DNA from 2 places in the Streptococcus iniae genome. Region 2 is predicted to be linked to the other one. Evidence: predicted binding sites of a transcription regulator. Region 2 holds the regulator's gene; the other holds the start of a gene.
What was found. Region 2 encodes CtsR, which represses protease genes until heat stress. Its sites were predicted from a motif close to TTGGTCAAAAAAGGTCAAANA; they were not measured.

Region 1 (3,752 bases), 700 kb from region 2:
AAGAGTTGTGATAAAATTGTTGTCACCATTAAGTAGTAAAAAGCAGCAAACAGTAAAGGTGTAATTGGCAGATAAGTTGAAGACACGACTGTTTGAGCCCCATTCCACAATTCCATAACCCCGATAGTTTGAAGTAAGGCACTATCTTTAATAATGGTAATAAATTCATTGCCTAAAGCAGGTAATATATTTTTAAATGCTTGCGGTAAAATGACAAATCTCATTGCATTTTTAGGACGAATACCAAGTGAATAAGCTGCTTCTAACTGGCCTTTAGGAACAGCTTCAATACCTGCTCTGACGATTTCTGAAATATAAGCTCCGCTATTTAAAGAAATAATAATAATACCAGGCAATAGTCTTGAAAAATCAAGATCAAGAACACCAAAACCAATTGTTGGTAAGTTGTTAAAATGCATCCAAGCAAAGGCTATCATAATTTGAACAACCATAGGAGTTCCACGGAAAATCCAAACGTATAAGCTAGCCAACCAACTTAAGGGCTTAAAAGAACTGCGATTGGCAAAAGTAATCATGACACCAATAATTGTTCCAAAAAAGACGACGCTAGCTGAAATAAGGATGGTTACGATAACCCCATAATTAAAATAAGCCCAGTATTGGGGCAAAAAAGAAAAATTCATATAAACTCCTATTAGTATCAATTTAAGAATAAAAATAATTATAACATCAAATGAATAAAAATACAAGTTTAAAATAAATAAGGGAACTTACAAAGTAAGCTCCCTTATTCCACATGATTAATATAGTAAATCGTAGATTTCCATTGCAATTAAATCAATGCTATCAAAAGAATATGATTCACGTGCTTCAACATCTCTCAATGTGAAAACTGGTCCGCTTTCTGGGTCATTAGAAAATGCCACTTCAGCGACGACGACACCATCACGTTCAAAATTTCTTTTTAAATTACCACCATCAGTAATCATCAATTCAAGGCGGTTAATAATTCTCACCAAATGTGATTCCATTTCGATTCTCCTATTCCTTTATTGTCTTTATTATTTTAACATAAAAATGTCTAAACAAACACAAAAAGAAAGTTTTTTCTGATTATTTTACGTGAGATTTTCACTTTAAAACAAGCGATTAGCACTCTGATTAAAAGAGTGCTAAAAAATAAACTTTTTACTTGATTTCCCATTTTAGGGTGCTATAATATGAGTATAAAGTTTGACCTTTATTGACTAAAGGCATAACTGTCACAAAAAGCTTTGGAGGTAATCATATGCTTTGTCAAAACTGTAACTTAAACGAAGCTTCCATTCACTTGTATACAAGCTTAAATGGTAAGCAAAAACAAGTCGATTTATGTCAAAATTGCTATCAAATTATGAAAACAGATGCTAACAATCCAATTTTGGGAGGTCTTCATTCTAAAAGACAAGATTCTTCTATCAGTCCTTTCTTTGATGATTTTTTTGGTGATTTAAATCATTTTAAACCCTTTGGTCAATTGCCAAACACTCCGCAAGGCAACAACCAACAGCCCCCTATTAGAAACGACGGGCAACAACAAGGCCATCAGCAAACAACAAGCGCTCCTGCTCCTCAAGGACTTCTTGAAGAGTTTGGTATCAATATTACAGATATGGCTAAAAATGGTGATATTGACCCGGTTATCGGACGTGATGAGGAAATCGTGCGTGTTATCGAAATTTTAAACCGTAGAACGAAAAATAATCCCGTTTTGATTGGTGAACCTGGCGTTGGGAAAACAGCAGTTGTCGAAGGCTTGGCACAAAAGATTGTTGATGGAGAAGTCCCTCACAAACTCCAGCATAAACAAGTTATCCGCCTAGATGTGGTCAGTCTTGTTCAAGGAACTGGCATTCGTGGTCAATTTGAAGAGCGTATGCAAAAACTGATGGATGAAATCCGTCAACGCAATGATGTCATCTTATTTATTGATGAAATCCATGAAATTGTTGGTGCTGGTAGCGCTGGCGATGGCAATATGGATGCCGGTAATATTTTAAAACCTGCTCTAGCTCGTGGCGAGTTGCAATTAGTTGGTGCTACTACCCTTAATGAATACCGTATCATTGAAAAAGATGCCGCTCTTGAGCGGCGAATGCAACCTGTTAAGGTAGATGAACCATCTGTTGAAGAAACCCTTATTATTTTAAAAGGGATTCAGGCAAAATATGAAAGCTACCATCATGTTAAGTATAGCCAAGATGCTATTGAAGCCGCAGCTCATTTATCAAATCGTTACATCCAAGATCGTTTCTTACCTGACAAGGCTATTGATCTTCTTGATGAGGCGGGATCTAAAATGAACTTAACACTCAATTTTGTTGACCCTAAAGAAATTGATAAACGCTTGCTTGAAGCTGAAAATCTAAAAACTCAAGCAACGCGTAATGAGGATTATGAACGCGCAGCATACTTCCGCGATCAAATTACCAAGTATAAAGAAATGCAAAAGCAAAAATTGGATGATCAGGATATTCCTATTATTACCGAGAAAACCATTGAAGCAATTGTTGAGCAAAAAACCAATATTCCTGTTGGCGATTTGAAAGAAAAAGAGCAATCTCAATTGGTTCATTTGGCAGATGATTTGAAAAAACATGTTATTGGTCAAGATGAGGCTGTCACAAAGATTGCTAAAGCTATTCGCCGCAACAGAGTGGGACTAGGCAGCCCTAATCGACCAATTGGCTCCTTCCTTTTTGTTGGACCTACCGGTGTTGGGAAAACAGAATTGTCTAAACAATTAGCTATTGAACTTTTCGGTTCTGCTGATAATATGATTCGATTTGACATGTCAGAATATATGGAAAAACACGCAGTATCAAAACTTGTCGGTGCTCCTCCAGGATATGTTGGTTATGATGAAGCAGGTCAATTAACAGAAAAAGTTCGTCGTAACCCATACTCTCTTATCCTTTTAGATGAGGTTGAAAAAGCACATCCAGATGTTATGCATATGTTCCTTCAAGTGTTAGATGATGGACGTTTAACAGATGGACAAGGCCGCACTGTCAGTTTCAAAGACACTATCATTATCATGACATCAAACGCAGGAACTGGTAAAGTCGAAGCCTCTGTTGGATTTGGTGCTACTCGTGAGGGGCGTTCACAGTCTGTTTTAGGTCAACTCGGGAACTTCTTTAGCCCTGAATTCATGAACCGTTTTGATGGTATCATTGAATTCCAAGCACTTAGCAAGGATAATCTCTTACATATTGTTGATTTGATGTTAGATGATATTAATCAAAGACTTGAACACAACGGCCTTCATTTAGAGGTGACTCAAAAAGTAAAAGAAAAATTAGTTGATTTAGGCTATGATCCTAAAATGGGAGCTCGGCCATTGCGTCGTACCCTACAAGAACACATTGAAGATGCTATCACTGATTTTTACTTGGAAAATCCAAGCGAAAAAGATTTACGCGCCATCATGACAAGTAATGGTCAGATTGTCATTAAATCAAATAAAAAGAATGAAGTGACAAGTTACGAAACACCACAATAAGCCACAAATGCAAAAAGAATGAAGCTTTGGATTCATTCTTTTTGCTTTGAAATCTTTTTAACAAATTAATTATTATTCAAAGATTTATTGTTGAAAATTTAGTATAATAAAGAAAAGGAGAGACCTATGACAATTCCAATTTTCGGTGAAAAAATCCCTGACAAAGCCTATCAGACACGCTATGGCGTCTATGCTGTTATTCCAAATAAAGAAAATAGTCACATCGTTTTAGTGCAGGCACCAAATG
Region 2 (3,752 bases):
AAGTGGAATTTCTATAGGTAATAAACTATTGATACTATATCCCATGAGCACAGTTGTTAGCATAACCGTTGGTAAGATTAAGTAAATGACCAGACCACGCGAGCGTAGGAAACTCTTAACATCGCTTTCTTGGCCTTCTCTAAAGTTAAGTGGTGCAATAACAAAGGCTAAGAAGAGCTCAGGGTTTAGGATGAGTTGATGGTCTTTTGAGAAAATACCAAAAAGAATGCCGAAAAAGAGTTGAATGGCAGGAAGTGGCAACTGAGGGAATATTCTATTAATAACATTGGATGCAATTAAAGAAAGTAAAAAAGCAATAACGAGTACTGAAATTGGCATTGACTACGTGTCCTGACTATTTTCTGTTGTAGAATGCTTAATAAAATCATCTTTTAAGCGTGCAATTTGTTGGTCAATCAGTGAAACATCTTGATTTTCCATCAGATAATGGCAGCGTTCTTTTTCTAAAGTAATGAGTTTCTTTTTGATTTTTTTAGCTTTACGAAGATCCTGACAGTTATAAGTGTCAGGAAAATGTGAGATTTTGTCAGCTTCCAAATATTTATCTCGCATGTTTTGAATACGGCTGATAAGGTTTGTGTCAGTCATTGTCTCTCCTAGGTTTTGTCTATTTTTTAAAGTCTAATAATTGACTTGAATATATCACATTTTAGCCTAGAATAGGGATAAACTCAACTAATAACATTACAAAAATGATTAAGCGCTTACTCGCTTGTTTTAAAAAGGTTTCATATAATTGACATCTTGACAATAAAACCTGTATTTGCTATACTTAACGAGTAAATTAGTAATTGAGTAATAGTTGTGTTTAACATTTTCATTTCTCTCTATTTTTACAAATCTATACTAAATGGAAAGGAAGTAAATGAATATGGCACAAGGTACAGTTAAATGGTTTAACGCTGAAAAAGGTTTCGGTTTTATTTCAACTGAGAGCGGTCAAGACGTTTTTGCACATTTTTCAGCAATCCAATCTAATGGTTTTAAATCTTTAGATGAAGGACAAAAAGTTGAATTTGATGTTGAAGAAGGTCAACGTGGTCCTCAAGCAGTCAATATCACTAAATTATCTTAATCAGAATTTGAATAGATAAAAAAGAGCAAATCTTCGGATTTGCTTTTTGTCATTTCCTGATGAAGAATATGATTTGCTTTTAACAAGCGCATTCTGCTATAATAAAAGTCAGTTTTAGTCAAGAATGCCAAGAGTAATTCCTATTCTTGGTTGTAAAAGGGAGTGAGTAAATGTCTCAGAAAAATACCTCAGACAGCATTGAAGAGTATATTAAGGAATTACTAGCGCAATCTGGTATTGCAGAGATAAAAAGGTCTCTTCTAGCAGATTCCTTTCAGGTTGTCCCAAGTCAAATTAACTATGTCATCAAAACCCGTTTTACAGAAAGTAAAGGCTATGAAGTTGAAAGCAAACGTGGTGGCGGTGGTTATATTAGGATTGCTAAGGTTCAGTTCTCAGATAAACATCATTTAATTGGTAGTTTGAGGGCGACAACTCAAGGTGGGATTTGCCAGCAAGAGTTTATAGATGCCCTTCAAATATTGTGTGATGAAGGTCTTATTTCAGACCGAGAAGGCAATCTTATCTTAGCAATGGCTTCGGACTCAGTTTTAGGTCTTGAAGCGTCACACATTCGTTCACGCATGTTGTGCAGGCTACTCCAGCGTATTGATAGAAAGGAAAGTTAAGGATGATCAATTATTCCAATAAAATGCAGGAGATTTTTAAACATGCTCAATTTCAAGCAGCACGTTTTGAAAGTCATTATTTAGAAACTTGGCATATATTATTAGCTATGGTAGCTGTTGAAAATTCTTTGGCAGGCCTTGTTTTCAGTGAGTTTGAATCAAAAATTGCTGTTGAAGAATATGAAGCGGCAGCTATTTTAGCAATGGGCAAAAGCCCTAAGGAATCTGTCAGAGGATTTGAACTAAAATTACAGTCAAAGAGTTTGGAACACATCCTAAACTTTGCTAATGCTATTAGTCAGGTAACCAATGAAAAAGAAGTTGGTTCTGAGCATGTTTTGTTTGCAATTTTATTAAATCCTGACATTATGGCTAGTCGCGTCTTGGAACTAGCAGGTTATAAAATGAAAGATGATGGCAGCGGTGAGCCACGTTTAGTGGATCTTCGTAAGGCTATTGAAATTCATGCAGCTTATAGTAAAGAGACCATTAAAGCCATTTATGAATTGCGTAAACCTAAAAAAGCTAAGGCAGGTGGAAGCTTCTCAGAGATGATGAAGCCGCCTAGCACTGCGGGAGACTTATCAGATTTTACGCGCGATTTAACAGAACTTGCTCATCAAGGCTTGCTTGAGCCAGTTATTGGACGTGAAAAAGAGATTTCTCGCATGGTCCAAGTACTTAGCCGTAAAACTAAGAATAATCCTGTTCTTGTTGGAGATGCTGGGGTTGGTAAAACAGCTCTTGCCTATGGGCTAGCACAACGCATTGCAACAGGTGCTATTCCGTATGAGTTGCAAGAAATGCGTGTTTTGGAACTTGATATGATGAGCGTGGTGGCTGGGACGCGTTTTAGAGGTGACTTTGAAGAACGTATGAATCAAATCATTGCTGATATTGAAGAGGATGGCCATATCATTTTGTTTGTGGATGAACTACACACAATAATGGGTTCAGGAAGTGGCATTGACAGTACATTAGATGCAGCCAATATCTTAAAACCAGCCCTATCACGTGGGACGCTTCATATGGTTGGCGCAACAACCCAAGAAGAATATCAAAAACACATTGAAAAAGATGCAGCTCTCTCAAGACGTTTTGCTAAAGTTTTAATTGAAGAACCCAATTTAGAAGATGCTTATGCTATTATTTCAGGGCTTAAATCATCTTATGAGCAATTTCATAATGTGCTTATTTCTGACGAGGCGGCTCGCGCTAGTGTTAAGTTAGCCCATCGCTATTTAACCAGCAAGCAGCTTCCAGATTCGGCTATTGATTTATTAGATGAAGCTAGTGCTACTGTTCAAGGAATGGTAAAAAAAGACCCCCCATCACCTTTAAATGCTATTGATAAGGCAATCATAGAAGGTGATTTTAAGGCAGTTTCGAAATTGCTTAAGCAAGATAAGCCTAGTCCTAAATTAAAGCCAACTCCTGTTACAGAGGCTCATATTCTAAAAACCTTAAGTCAATTATCAGGTATTCCAGTTGAAAAATTAAGTCAAGCAGACAGTAAAAAATATTTGAATTTGGAAAAAGAGTTGCATAAGCGTGTTATTGGTCAAGAAGATGCAGTATCAGCTATTTCAAGGGCTATTCGTCGTAATCAATCAGGAATTAGAACAGGCAAGCGCCCAATTGGTTCCTTCATGTTCCTTGGGCCAACAGGTGTTGGTAAGACAGAACTTGCCAAAGCCTTAGCTGAAGTCTTATTTGATGATGAGTCTGCCTTAATTCGTTTTGACATGTCTGAATACATGGAAAAATTTGCGGCAAGCCGTTTAAATGGTGCTCCTCCAGGCTATGTTGGCTATGATGAAGGTGGAGAATTGACCGAAAAAGTGCGCAACAAACCTTATTCGGTTTTACTCTTTGATGAAGTTGAAAAAGCCCATCCAGATATCTTTAATGTTTTGTTGCAAGTTTTAGATGATGGGATGTTGACAGATAGTCGTGGTCGTCGTGTTGATTTCTCAAATACCATTATTATCATGACAAGTAACCTTGGTGCAACAGCCTTGCGTGAT

Region 1: Q9317_RS03000 (ATP-dependent Clp protease ATP-binding subunit) is a predicted target of CtsR. The motif match lies at 1,192-1,212, and genes of this name have one in related genera.

Annotation. Positions count from the first base shown of each region.
Region 1 is NZ_CP132230.1:598,472-602,223, reverse strand. It holds gene Q9317_RS03010 (amino acid ABC transporter permease) at 1-644, opposite strand, end outside; gene Q9317_RS03005 (YkuJ family protein) at 762-992, opposite strand; gene Q9317_RS03000 (ATP-dependent Clp protease ATP-binding subunit) at 1,250-3,505, shown strand; gene Q9317_RS02995 (NUDIX hydrolase) at 3,632-3,752, shown strand, end outside.
Region 2 is NZ_CP132230.1:2,076,706-2,080,457, reverse strand. It holds gene Q9317_RS10095 (cation:proton antiporter) at 1-339, opposite strand, end outside; gene Q9317_RS10090 (hypothetical protein) at 343-609, opposite strand; gene Q9317_RS10085 (cold-shock protein) at 893-1,096, shown strand; gene Q9317_RS10080 (CtsR family transcriptional regulator) at 1,267-1,725, shown strand; gene Q9317_RS10075 (ATP-dependent Clp protease ATP-binding subunit) at 1,728-3,752, shown strand, end outside.